Linked DNA regions of Granulosicoccus antarcticus IMCC3135. The protein of the gene in region 1 binds, or shares a complex with, the protein of each later gene. Links are inferred from orthologs where the notes say so. Each region holds a gene or a part of one and is shown on either strand. Other genes may lie near its edges.

Region 1 (6,954 bases):
GGTCCGGGGATTTCGCAGACAGATAGAGAATACAGGCTATTTCGCTGGAGCCACTGACACCTTCAGGTACCAGTCAATCAATCACTCCACTACCTGAACTGTATCGTCGGCCGCGCTCACACCCCGGAGCAAATACCAAGTACTTCGATTGTCAGGCAGGTCTTCTGGCTTACCTTCTACCGGATAACGTCGCCTTCCCAAGTGGTTTGCTCCAAGGCCAAACACTCAGTGGCAACTGACGTATCCGTCAGGTTTACAGCAGCGGGGGCTGCGCCGGAATTGAACGATATATTGCATCGATCGTCACCGGACTTCCCATTTCACCCTGACACACAAGCGTATGCCAGAGAACCCGAACGCGAGCATGGTTGCACGCATTCTGCAAGACGTCAATCAGGTTTTGATGACCGGGCGGGCAATGGTTATTCGATTAAAACGAGAATCAGTTTGAAACGTATTACTCCCGACCAAGCAGTGCCAGCCGTACAGTGTCTCAATAACCCAGATCAAGCCATGCAAGCAATACCAGTAGTACCAACATCCACACCATCGCATAGGCATAGACCAGCAGTCCTTGGTGCAACTCGGGGGCACCGGGGCTAGCACCTTCGGCATTCAACCAGGGCTCTTCACTGATGCCTTCCTCATAGACCCTCGGACCTGAAAGCTTGATCTTCAGTGCAAAGGCCATGGCAGATTCGGGCCAGCCGGCATTGGGTGAGCGATGATGTCGAGCCTGCATCGCCAGAGAACGAAAGGAGCAGACCCTCCCTCCTGCCAACCAGATCAGCAATGCACTCAGCCTGGCAGGCAACCAGTTGACGACATCATCCAGTTTGGCGGAGAAACGCCCAAAATCCAGATACCGAGTGGATTTATGACCGATCATTGAATCCAGAGTGTTTATTGCCTTGTACGCGGCCAACCCGGGCAAGCCAAACAGGACACCCCAGAACAACGGTGCTACAACACCATCGGAGGCGTTCTCCGCCAGGCTCTCCAAAGCGGCACCAGCGATACCCGACTCTTGCAAATCTGCTGTCCTTCGGCCAACGATCAGACTGAGCGCTGAGCGCGCCTCACTCACATCGGCACGTAATAACGGACGGCTGACCGCCGCTACATGAGCATAGAGACTGCGGGTGGCCAACAAGCTTGAGGCAATCAGTGCCTCCAGCATGAACCCTGCAAGGGTATCTGGCAGTAACCAGACCAACAACAGCGCTACCAGGGTGGTGACGATGACAACCAGCAACGCTGTCAACATACCCAGCAACTGGCGCGCAAGAGGCAATGATCCCTCTCGATTCAGGAGTCGTTCCAGCCGGTTAATCATCCAGCCAATCCAGACTACAGGGTGCCGAATAGCGGCAAATAGCGATGGGGGCCAACCCAGACACAATTCGGCCACCATGGCCATCAGCATCAACATGCCGTCAAATCTCCGGTTGTATCGACATTCATCAATTCCCAAAACCAGAAAAGGCCCGCCGAAGCGAGCCTTTAAAGGAAATGTCGAACAAACAGATCTAGCTATTAAGCCAACTTGATCTGAACGTCAACACCAGCGGCCAGATCCAACTTCATCAGAGCATCTACCGTTTTTTCTGTTGGATCAACAATATCCATCAGACGCTTGTGAGTACGCAGCTCGTACTGGTCGCGCGCGTCTTTGTTGACGTGCGGAGAAACCAGGATAGTGAAGCGTTCTTTCTTGGTAGGCAAAGGAATTGGACCCAGAACACGGGCACCAGTACGCTTGGCGGTTTCAAGAATTTCTTTCGCAGAACGGTCGATCAGACGGTGATCGAATGCTTTCAGACGAATTCGGATTGTTTGACTGGCTGCCATAATGTATTACTCGATTATCTTCGCAACAACGCCGGCACCAACGGTACGGCCACCTTCACGAATCGCAAAACGCAAACCGTCTTCCATCGCAATCGGGTTGATCAGTTCAACAACGATTTTCACGTTGTCACCCGGCATTACCATCTCAGTACCTTCTGGCAATTCAACCGCACCTGTTACATCCGTTGTACGGAAGTAGAACTGTGGTCGGTAGTTGTTGAAGAATGGCGTATGACGGCCGCCTTCATCCTTGCCCAGTACGTAGATTTCTGCCTCGAACTTCTTGTGAGGGTTGATTGTCTTCGGCTTGCACAGTACTTGTCCACGCTCGATATCTTCACGCTTGGTACCACGCAGCAAGATACCTACGTTGTCGCCAGCTTCACCTTGATCCAGCAACTTGCGGAACATCTCAACACCAGTAACTGTCGTCTTGGTGGTGTCACGGATACCGACAATCTCGATTTCCTCACCAACCTTGATGATGCCACGCTCGATTCGACCTGTTGCAACTGTTCCACGACCCGAGATAGAGAACACGTCCTCTACAGGCATCAGGAAAGGCAGATCAACAGGACGATCAGGCATTGGAATGTAAGTATCCAGCGCATCAATCAGCTTGTCGATAGAAGGACGTCCGATTTCAGTCATGTCACCTTCGATCGCTTTCAGAGCTGAACCGGTGATGATTGGCGTATCGTCGCCAGGGAAATCGTAGCTGTCGAGAAGCTCACGAACTTCCATTTCAACCAGTTCAAGCAACTCGGCATCATCAACCATGTCTGCCTTGTTCAGGTAGACAACGATGTAAGGAACGCCTACCTGACGAGCCAGCAGGATGTGCTCGCGAGTCTGTGGCATAGGGCCATCAGCAGCCGAACATACCAGGATAGCGCCGTCCATCTGAGCAGCACCGGTGATCATGTTCTTTACATAATCCGCGTGTCCCGGGCAATCTACGTGAGCGTAGTGACGGTTCTCGGACTCATACTCAACGTGAGCTGTAGCGATAGTGATACCGCGAGCTTTCTCTTCCGGCGCGTTATCGATCTGGTCGTATGCGCGTGCAGCACCACCGAACTTCTCTGCCTGGCAGATAGTCAGTGCAGCTGTCAGTGTGGTCTTACCGTGATCGACGTGGCCAATAGTGCCTACGTTGACATGCGGTTTATTACGTTCGAATTTTTCCTTAGACACTTAAGTTCTGGCCTCGTTTTCGATTGATCGCCCATGCGATCCCTGGTTTCACAGACCGGTCTCAGGTCTTGAATAGGGTCTGGGCTGCGGATGATACAGTATTAATGACTACATTTAGTAAGGCTAACGATGCAGTACTGCATCAACCACCGCCTGAGGTGGTACTTCATAACTCTTGAATTCCATTGAATACACCGCTCTGCCCTGCGTGGCGGAACGTAAATCTGTGGAATACCCAAACATCTGTGCCAATGGTACCTCGGCGCGGATAACCTTGCCACCCGGCTGTTCATCCATGCCAACTACCACACCACGGCGACGATTCAAGTCTCCCATTACATCCCCCATATAATCTTCCGGGGTAACAACTTCTACATTCATGACCGGTTCCAGCAGAGTCGGATTGGCATCGTTCGAACCATTCCTGAATCCCATGGATCCGGCAATCTTGAAGGCAATTTCGTTCGAATCAACATCATGATAAGAACCGTCGTACAAGGTTACTTTCAGGTCTACCATCGGGTAGCCGCCCAGCACGCCATTGGCTAACGCGTCCTCAACACCTTTCTGTACTGCTGGAATGTACTCTTTCGGTACCGTTCCACCAACAATTTCACTGACAAATTCAAAGCCGCTTCCGCGCTCCAGAGGCTCCATACGCAACCAGACATGACCATACTGACCTGTACCACCAGTCTGACGTATGAACTTGCCTTCCGCTTCCACCGTTTTGCGAATGGTCTCACGATAAGACACCTGAGGTTTACCGACATTAGCCTCAACGCTGAATTCCCGCTTCATGCGATCAACAATGATGTCCAGATGCAGCTCACCCATACCACTGATAATGGTTTGGCCCGAATCATCATCCGTTCGAACTCTGAACGAAGGATCTTCCCTGGCAAGACGCCCCAGAGCTGCCGCCATCTTATCCTGATCAGCCATCGTCTTCGGTTCAACAGCCACAGAAATGACCGGTTCGGGGAATTCCATGCGCTCAAGAGCAATCGCTTGCCTCTGCTCGCACAATGTATCTCCGGTACCAACTTCTTTCAAGCCCACAGCCGCCGCAATATCGCCAGCGTGAACTTCCTTGATTTCTTCTCGGTTATTGGCGTGCATCTGCAACAAACGACCAATACGCTCTTTTTTGCCACGCAGTGGATTGAAAACCATGTCGCCGGTTTTTACCACACCCGAATAGACCCGCAGAAAAGCCAACGAACCGACATAACTGTCATTTGCAATCTTGAACACCAAAGCCGCAAATGGCGCTTCGTCATTGGCAGGTCGCTCACCTATCGACTCATCACTCAACACGCCTTGCACAGGCTTTACGTCATCTGGCGCCGGCATGTAATCAACGATAGCGTCGAGCAACGTCTGAACACCCTTGTTCTTGAAGGCAGAGCCACATAACACCGGCACGACTTCATTCGCCAGCGTTCGCTTGCGCAAGCCTCTGCGGATATCAATCTCGCTAAGCTCACCCGACTCCAGATACTGATCCATCAGCTCTTCGTCAGCCTCAGCAGCAGCTTCCATCAACAAATCACGAGCTGCCGTGGCTTCATCAGCAAGCTCTTCGGGCACCTCACCGATGGTATATGTCAGACCTTGATCGGTCTCGTTCCACAAGATGGATTTCATGGAAACCAGATCGACGACGCCGGCAAATGTTTCTTCCGAACCAATTGGAATCTGTATGGCAACTGGATTGGCACCCAAACGTAAACGAATCTGGCCAAGCACACGATCAAAATCGGCCCCAATGCGGTCCATCTTGTTAACGAACGCAACTCGTGGAACCGAATATTTGTTGGCCTGTCGCCAGACTGTCTCGGACTGCGGCTCTACGCCTCCAACAGAATCGAAAACTGCCACGGCGCCATCCAGCACCCGCAAGGAGCGCTCGACTTCAATAGTAAAGTCGACATGTCCGGGAGTATCGATAATATTGATGCGGTGCTGCTGTCGCGACCCGTCCATGCCCTTCCAGAAGCACGTCGTAGCAGCCGAGGTAATGGTAATGCCTCGTTCCTGCTCCTGCGCCATCCAGTCCATCGTGGCGGAGCCATGGTGAACCTCACCCATTTTGTGAGACACACCTGTATAGAACAGGATTCGTTCAGTCGTCGTCGTTTTGCCGGCATCAATGTGAGCCATGATGCCGACGTTACGATATAGAGATATTGGTGTGATGCGTGCCACAGACAGAAAAGACTCGGGTCCAGACTAAAATTGCTTCACACCAAGCCCGCTTACCAGCGGTAGTGAGAGAACGCCTTGTTTGCTTCAGCCATGCGATGAACATCGTCACGCTTCTTGACTGCAGTACCACGCTTTTCAGCAGCATCGGCCAACTCGCCTGCCAGCTTCAATGTCATGGACTTCTCACCGCGCTTTCGCGCTGCGTCAATGATCCAACGCATCGCCAACGCGCTACGACGAACAGGACGCACTTCAACAGGCACCTGGTAAGTTGCACCACCTACACGACGAGATTTGACTTCCACCGCAGGGCTGACGTTCTCAAGAGCTTGCTCGAGGACTTCAACTGGCTCGGCCAGACCTTTTTCTTTCATCACATCCAGAGCGCCATAAATGACTCGCTCGGCGACAGCTTTCTTGCCGTCCAGCATCATGATGTTGATGAATTTCGCCAATCGAACACTGCCGTACTTAGGATCCGGCAGGATATCTCGCTTGGGTGCTTGAGCTCTTCTTGACATACTGGCTTAACCTTTAGGACGCTTGGCGCCGTATTTAGAACGACCCTGACGACGCGAATCGACGCCCTGGGTATCAAGACTACCGCGAACAGTGTGGTAGCGAACACCGGGTAAATCCTTGACTCGACCGCCACGGATCAGAACAACCGAGTGTTCCTGAAGGTTATGGCCTTCACCACCGATATACGAAGTAACTTCGTAACCGTTGGTCAGTCGAACACGAGCCACCTTACGCATAGCCGAGTTCGGCTTCTTCGGCGTAGTGGTGTACACACGTGTGCAAACCCCACGCTTCTGCGGGCAGGCCTGCAAAGCCGGTACATTAGATTTCTCCGCCTTGCGCTTTCGCGGCTTGCGGACAAGTTGATTGATCGTCGCCATACAATGCTGTCGTTGGTCCGGCTTGGTCAGACGAGCTCTTCAGCATCGTCATACACCCGGATATGGATCGGGAACTTCCGTTTGTAACTGGGCGGGCTGATGTTTCAATCCGGAATTAAATTCGGGAGCCCTGAACGAATGACAGACCAATCACTGATTGGCCTGCTATCGAGCTCCGGAATTGTAAGGCCGACTAACTGGAGTGTCAACCGTTACCTCGCAGATTATCGTCATTGCGTACGTCTTCGACGTCAACTTACCGATTTATTGCGAAATTGCCCAGACTTTTACCATTGCCCTGAATGTCCTCACTTCACCTTGAAGCTTTACGCTGAGCGCTTGGCTTCATCAATCTGAGGATGGTGTGCATCGTTCGAGGCCTCTGCATCATACCGCTGTTGTACCTCTTCACGCAATATTGCGACATCTTTGGGTGCTTCAAGACCCAGTCGCACTCTATTACCTTCAATGTCCAAAACACACAATGTGATGTCTTCTCCAATGAAAATCCTTTCATCTACCCGTCTGGTCAATATCAGCATCTGGCTTGTTCTCTTATAGGGCTGTGCATTCTTGCGTCAGCACTTGTGACGGCGGGTAGCCTGTCCAACTGAAGCCCGGAGATAGTGCATAGGGTAATACGCCAGACCAGAACCGACCCTGGCAGACAACGGATTATCGGATCGCGCCAATTATTCGACATGCGTCAGAAAACCAAACGTCATCAAATCGTCACATCCGACAGTTTTTGAAGAAAAATGGTCTGCAGCACGTTACATGGCACTACTTCAGA
Region 2 (6,838 bases), 3.9 Mb from region 1 along the record:
ATCAGTGTGCTTGGCTTGCTTCGTACGAGTGGGTGATGATGCAGTAGTTTGAAATCCTGAATATTCAGGGCGGCACAAGCCGGCAAATCAACGAACATTTTTGAGGCTTGCACAGTGAGTTCTTTACACCTACCAATCTATATGGACTATTCGGCCACGACTCCCGTGGACGAGCGAGTTGCAGAAAAAATGGGTCGGTGTTTGACCAGGCAGGGGTTTTTTGGTAACCCTGCTTCACGTTCTCACCCTATTGGGCGGCAAGCTCACGAGCTGGTAGAGCAAGCCCGCGACAATGTTGCCAGCCTGCTGAACGCCAACAGCAAGGAAATTGTCTGGACATCCGGTGCAACCGAATCAAACAATCTGGCAATAAAGGGTGCTGCCCACTTCAATGTGAAGAAAGGCAAGCACATAGTGACTGTCAAGACAGAGCACAAGGCAGTTCTTGATACCTGTCGTCAATTGGAGCGCGAAGGTTTTGAGATCACCTACCTTGATCCGTTAGAAAACGGCCTGTTGGATCTGGACGTGTTCAAGGCAGCATTGCGTAATGACACGACGGTAGTTTCCGTTATGCATGTCAACAATGAAATCGGTGTGATTCAGGATATCGCTGCCATTGGTGCGATCACGCGTGAGCGAGGAATCCTCCTGCATGTGGACGCTGCCCAAAGCCCGGGTAAGGTTAAGATTGATGTCGAAGAAATGAATGTAGACCTGCTGTCCCTCAGTGCTCACAAGGTTTATGGTCCCAAAGGCATTGGCGCACTGTATGTCCGTCGCAAGCCACGGGTACGTCTGGAGGCCCAGATGCACGGTGGTGGGCATGAGCGAGGAATGCGTTCGGGCACGTTGCCCACTCACCAGATCGTTGGCATGGGTGAGGCCTTCCGTATCGCTCACGAAGAGATGGAAGAGGAAAGCAAGCGTTTGAAAGAACTTCGGGATCGCTTGTGGAACGGTGTTGCTGATATGGAAGAGATCTACCTGAATGGTGATCTGGAGCAGCGTATTCCGGGCAACCTGAACATCAGCTTTGCTTTCGTGGAAGGTGAAAGCCTGATCCTGTCAATGAAGGATATCGCGGTTTCCAGTGGATCTGCCTGTGACAGTGCCAGTCTGGAGCCTTCCTATGTCTTACGTGCCATTGGTCGAAACGATGAGCTGGCACATAGCTCCATCCGATTCACGATCGGTCGTTACACAACTGTAGAAGAGATAGATTTTACAATCGCCAAGACACGTGAAGCGGTAGAGTCACTGCGTGACTTGTCACCTTTATGGGATATGCACAAAGACGGAGTCGACCCGGCTTCCATTCAGTGGACAGCTCACTAGAAGGCCGTGTGATGAGGTGCCCGGTGTCGTTGAGTTTGTAGTGGTGTCATACGTCTCCAGATCAAGATCAATGATCTGGGCATCACCGAAGATGCCACGTAGTATTTGAAGTGATGTTGGTCCGCTGTCTGTCCGATTCACTTACTGATATGCGCACCTGGATAGTGGCTCGCGAGGGTTTTGACGATGATCCGGAAAAGTCGAAGGAAGGTATTCTGGAATCTATTCAGATGACTTGGCGGCATGAGATCGACTAAACAGGGATCAAGGAGTGCGCTATAGAAGGGTAGGTCAGGATGGGTAAGGGGAGGCAATGTGATTTATTTCAAAAATAATGAACAAACTTCTCGTGCAGAGGTTGACTATTGCTAAGTCTATGGTTATCATTATGCGGCTGGATGAGTAGCAGTTCGGGGTATGGCGCAGCCTGGTAGCGCATCTGCTTTGGGAGCAGAGGGTCGTAGGTTCGAATCCTGCTGCCCCGACCACTTTTATTCGTTCAGTTATCGGCCCGATTATCGGCAGAGCGCCCGTAGCTCATGTGGATAGAGCATCGGCCTTCTAAGCCGAGGGTAGCAGGTTCGAATCCTGCCGGGCGCACCATTAACGCCTGTCGGCCGTGTAGCTGAAGTCTAGTTGTAACGACGATTTGGTAGTAATTGTGGTGAGCGTAGCTCAGTTGGTAGAGCGCAGGATTGTGATTCCTGTGGTCGCGGGTTCAAATCCCGTCGTTCACCCCACCCTTTTATATCAAAGTGCCTCAACTTGTCTGGATTTATGGACGATGTTACCAACTAATTTGATATTAGGGCGTAACGTATCGGCATCCAAGCCGTGTTTTTCGCTATAATTAGCGGCTGACAGTAATACTCTGCGAGAGTGGCGGAATTGGTAGACGCGCTGGTTTTAGGTACCAGTGTCATTGACGTGGGAGTTCGAGTCTCCCCTTTCGCACCAGATATCGTGTCGTGCGCGACACATCACCTGACCTTCGGATGACAGGCCATGATCGGCTCGTGAGCGGCCGCGGCACTCAATCGGTGGTCACTAGAGGCAAGCATGCAAGTATCCGTTGAAACCACCCAAGGCCTTGAGCGTCGCATGACCGTGGCGTTGCCTTCAGAGGACATCGACAGCGCAGTGCTGGAGAGACTCCAAAGTCTGAGCAAAACCACACGTATTAATGGTTTTCGCCCGGGCAAGGTACCCTTCAATGTTGTCAAGAAGCGTTACGAGCCTCAGGTTCGTAGTGAAGTTCTGGGCTCATTGATCAATCGTTCGTACTTCGATGCAGTGCAGCAAGAAAAGCTGCGTCCGGCGGGACAGCCGGATATCGTTCCTGCACCTCCTGCTGAAGGTGCCGACAATGAAGCTGGATTCAGCTTTATTGCGACATTTGAAGTTTATCCAGAGTTCGAGCCTGTCTTTAATGATGGCATCAAGGTCAATCGCCCTGTTGTTAGCATCGAAGAGTCAGATATCGAAGAGATGCTCGAGAATCTTCGCAAGCAGCGCACTGAATATGTAGCTGTAGAGCGTGAATCTGCTGATGGCGATCAGATCGTCATTGACTTCGTCGGACGTATCGACGGTGAAGAGTTCCCTGGCGGCAAAGCCGACAAGGCTCCTCTGGTTCTGGGCTCCAATGCAATGATTCCAGGATTCGAATCCCAACTGATCGGTTTGAAGGCGGGCGACGAAAAAACCATCCAGGTAACCTTCCCGGAGGAATACCAGGCTGATCATCTCGCTGGCAAGGAAACCGAATTCGATATTACGGTTCACGAAGTCAAGGAATCACAATTGCCTGAGTTCAATGAAGAGCTGATCAAGAGCTTTGGTATTGAAGATGGCACGGTTGAAAGCCTGCGTGCTGATATCCAGAAGAATATGGAGCGTGAGCTCAAGCAACGCATCGATAACCAGGTGAAGACTCAGGTTATGGACGGATTGGTCGAATTAAATCCTATTGATGTGCCCAGTGCACTGGTTTCTGAAGAGATCAAACGCCAGCGGGAACAACTTATGCAACAAATGCCAGCGGAGTCTGATTCTTCTATGCTGGCTGACGAACTATTTACCGAACAGGCAACTCGCCGAGTGCAGCTTGGACTGGTTGTGGGTGAAATTATCCAGCAGAAAGAGATCAAGGCCGATGCTGCTGCAGTAAGAGAACAGGTCGAACAGCTTGCATCTTCCTATCAGGATCCCCAACAAGTCATAGACTACTATTACGGCAATCAGGAAATGTTGAAGAACATTGAAGGCCTGGTACTTGAAGAAGCAGTTACAGCTGCAGTTCTTGAGGCCGCAACAGTTGTTGATGAACCAACTACATTCAAAGACATCATGAACCCGCCGGCGCCTGAGGCTCCGGCAGATAGCGAGAATAGCTAACGATGAATTCAGGTCCTACTTGGGGTTTCAACGGCTCACTGACTGGTAACAACGGCTTTGCAGCTCCGGCATCAGGCGCGCCTGCCAGCCCGAGCGCTGCCGGTGGGCTGGTTCCGATGGTTGTGGAGCAGTCGTCACGGGGTGAACGATCCTATGACATCTACTCACGTCTACTAAAGGAACGTGTCATTTTTCTGGTTGGCCAGGTTGAAGATTACATGGCTAACCTTATCGTGGCGCAGCTGTTGTTTCTCGAGTCGGATAACCCTGACAAGGATATTTCTCTCTACATCAATTCTCCGGGCGGCTCGGTGACTGCTGGTATGGCTATTTACGACACCATGCAGTTCATCAAGCCAAATGTCAGTACGCTTTGCATCGGTCAGGCTGCCAGCATGGGTGCCTTTCTACTGACGGCAGGTCAGGCTGGCAAACGCTTTGTTCTACCGAACTCTCGCGTGATGATTCACCAGCCTTCTGCCGGATTTCAGGGGCAGGCCACGGATATCGACATTCATGCGCGAGAAATTCTGTCGATAAAAGCCAAGATGAACAAATTGATGGCTCTTCATACAGGCCAGACCGTGGAAAAAGTGACGAGCGATACAGAGCGTGACAATTTTTTGACCGCTGAAGATGCAGTTAGCTACGGATTGGTTGATCGTATTGTCAAATCACGTGAAGAAGAAGTCAGTGTTACCTCTAGCGGGGATACTCCGACTACTAAGAGCTAGCCGGAGCACCCAGTCCGGCGTAAACTTGAACGAGATCTCAAATGGCGACTCTAACGAGTCGCCATTGTGATCTGCACAACAACCCTGATCAAGGCAACCGTTTCTTGCTTGTATGTTCAGGGGAAACACGGCAATGTGGTGCGAAGCCAGAGGTTTGTAAAAACATGAGTGACCAGGAAGATAAGAAAGACGACGGCAAGCTGCTCTACTGCTCGTTTTGTGGCAAGAGCCAGCATGAAGTTCGCAAGCTGATTGCAGGACCGTCAGTTTTTATCTGCGACGAATGCGTTGATCTTTGTAATGACATCATTACTGAGGAGATGCAGGAACAGGCTAGTGACGAAGAAAGTTCACTTCCGAAGCCGCACGAAATCAACGAATTGCTGGATCAATATGTAATCGGTCAAGCCAAGGCCAAGAAAATTCTCTCGGTTGCGGTGTACAACCATTACAAGCGACTTGAGTATAAAGACAAGAAAGGCGACGTTGAACTGTCGAAAAGTAACATATTGCTGATAGGCCCTACAGGCTCAGGCAAGACCTTGCTGGCAGAGACGTTAGCTCGTACTTTGAATGTACCTTTCACGATCGCCGATGCAACTACGTTGACCGAAGCTGGTTATGTGGGTGAGGACGTCGAGAACATCATTCAGAAACTGCTGCAGAAATGCGACTACGATGTTGAGAAGGCGCAGACGGGTATTGTTTACATTGATGAAATCGACAAGATTTCCAGAAAATCCGATAATCCATCAATAACACGTGATGTCTCGGGTGAAGGTGTGCAGCAAGCACTATTGAAGCTGATCGAGGGCACAATTGCTTCGGTTCCGCCTCAAGGTGGCCGCAAGCATCCTCAGCAGGAATTCCTGCAAGTCGATACTTCGAACATTCTGTTTATCTGTGGTGGTGCATTTGCTGGCCTGGAAAAAATCATACAGAAGCGAAGTGACAAAGGTGGAATAGGCTTTGCTGCCGAGGTCAAATCAAAAGAAGGACACGATCATATTGGTAAATTGCTGATGGATTGTGAAGCTCAGGATCTGATCAGTTTCGGTTTGATTCCAGAATTTGTCGGCCGTTTGCCGGTTGTTGCGACTCTGGAAGAGCTGGACGAGGAAGCCCTGGTGAGAATTCTGGTAGAACCAAAGAATGCCATCACCAAGCAGTATCAAAAATTGCTGGCTATGGAAGAGGTCGATATCGAATTCCGTAAGGATGCACTCTACGAAGTTGCGAAGAATACGTTGGAACGCAAGACTGGTGCTCGTGGTCTGCGAACTATTCTGGAAAACGTGCTGCTCGATACCATGTACGAACTACCTCGTATCGAGAACGTCAAGAAAGTGATTCTGGATGCGGCCGTGGTTCGTGGCGAAGCCAAGCCATATCTTTTGCTGGAAGGTCAGGAAAAGGTAATGGAAGAAGAAATGTATAAACGGGCAGCTTCTGACGATTGATTGTGAGTCAGAGGCTCGCAGGGATTTGATATTCCCATGTGAGTACAGTTCAGGGGTTCCTGAGCAACAAAAAAGCCGGCTCTCAGTAGCCGGTTTTTTTTGTCTGGAATTTGATGTCCATTGAGGAGCTGACCTTGCGTTGATTAGTGAAAATACGGCTGAGAATGGCCTTCGAGTGCGGGTTACGTGCTTGAATTTTCCAAAGTGAGTCTCACCTTGTCGTGTATGCTCGACTTAAACAAGTCAGCCTCACACAAGGAGAGCTCAGCACCGTGACTGATCAAGAAGTCCTTAATGAACTACCAATCGAGCAGTCTGCACAACTGCCGGTTTTACCATTGCGTGATGTAGTGGTGTATCCGCACATGGTTATCCCCCTGTTCGTCGGTCGAGAAAAGTCGATTGATGCGCTTGATGCTGCCATGTCTTCAGACAAACGCATCATGCTGGCAGCGCAAACCAGTGCCGCTGTGGATGAGCCCGGAGATGCAGATATTCATCGCGTGGGTACCATTGCAACTATTCTGCAACTTCTCAAATTACCTGATGGCACTATCAAGGTATTGGTTGAGGGCGGGCAGCGAGCATTGATTGATAATGTCAGTACTGCCGAAAAAGGCTATTTTCTGGCTAATTACAGCTTTCCTGAAGCTGTCGAAGCAGAAGAGAGCGACAAGCTGGAAGGCAAGGAACTGGATGTGCTGGTACGTTCGGTGACCAATATGTTCGACCAGTACGTCAAGATGAACAAGAAAGTGCCACCCGAAATACTCAGCTCCTTGACCGGTGTTGATGATGCTGATCGTCTGGCGGACATGATTGCTGCGCAGATGTCTTTGCGAGTTGAAGAAAAACAGACCATTCTCGAATTGTTTGATCCGGGCGAACGCCTGGAGCACCTACTGAAAT

The links.
Region 2: the proteins of rpsG (region 1) and tig are in contact, whole or in part, in a crystal structure (PDB 3GTY), measured with the Thermotoga maritima proteins. The link is inferred for Granulosicoccus antarcticus IMCC3135 from one-to-one orthologs. Residues at the interface, in WP_004081843.1 of Thermotoga maritima: Lys34, Lys52, Lys55, Glu59, Arg62, Gln63, Glu66, Asn67, Lys69, Val71, Arg95, Ala109, Lys110, Lys111, Gly112, Arg113, Pro114, Glu117, Glu121, Ile124, Ala125, Tyr127, Asn128, Asn129, Thr130, Gly131, Lys135, Asp139, Arg142, Met143; in WP_004081061.1 of Thermotoga maritima: Glu122, Val124, Val129, Leu130, Tyr133, Glu188, Gly259, Ile262, Tyr263, Glu266, Ser270, Glu273, Gln274, Glu277, Arg308, Gln311, Ile312, Ser315, Tyr316, Glu325, Arg329, Arg336, Leu363, Phe366, Trp367, Arg373, Leu377, Arg381, Leu384, Glu387.

What each region holds. Positions count from the first base shown.
Region 1 is NZ_CP018632.1:1,964,237-1,971,190, reverse strand. What follows is about bases 4,046-6,954. They hold rpsG (30S ribosomal protein S7), read right to left. Parts: upstream 5,781-6,954; coding sequence 5,310-5,780; downstream 4,046-5,309. Other genes in these bases: csrA (carbon storage regulator CsrA), read right to left, coding at 6,488-6,703; rpsL (30S ribosomal protein S12), read right to left, coding at 5,787-6,161; fusA (elongation factor G), read right to left, coding at 4,046-5,259. In the rest of the region: adenosylcobinamide-phosphate synthase CbiB, read right to left, coding at 494-1,432; rpsJ (30S ribosomal protein S10), read right to left, coding at 1,537-1,851; tuf (elongation factor Tu), read right to left, coding at 1,858-3,048; more of fusA, read right to left, coding at 3,172-4,045.
Region 2 is NZ_CP018632.1:5,819,594-5,826,431, reverse strand. The notes cover bases 1,774-4,566. They hold tig (trigger factor), read left to right. Parts: upstream 1,774-2,397; coding sequence 2,398-3,735; downstream 3,736-4,566. Other genes in these bases: clpP (ATP-dependent Clp endopeptidase proteolytic subunit ClpP), read left to right, coding at 3,852-4,469. In the rest of the region: IMCC3135_RS25340 (IscS subfamily cysteine desulfurase), read left to right, coding at 115-1,338; Fe-S cluster assembly protein IscX, read left to right, coding at 1,488-1,595; ATP-dependent Clp protease ATP-binding subunit ClpX, read left to right, coding at 4,634-5,929; lon (endopeptidase La), read left to right, coding at 6,295-6,838. UniProt on the Bacillus subtilis protein: Involved in protein export. Acts as a chaperone by maintaining the newly synthesized protein in an open conformation. Functions as a peptidyl-prolyl cis-trans isomerase.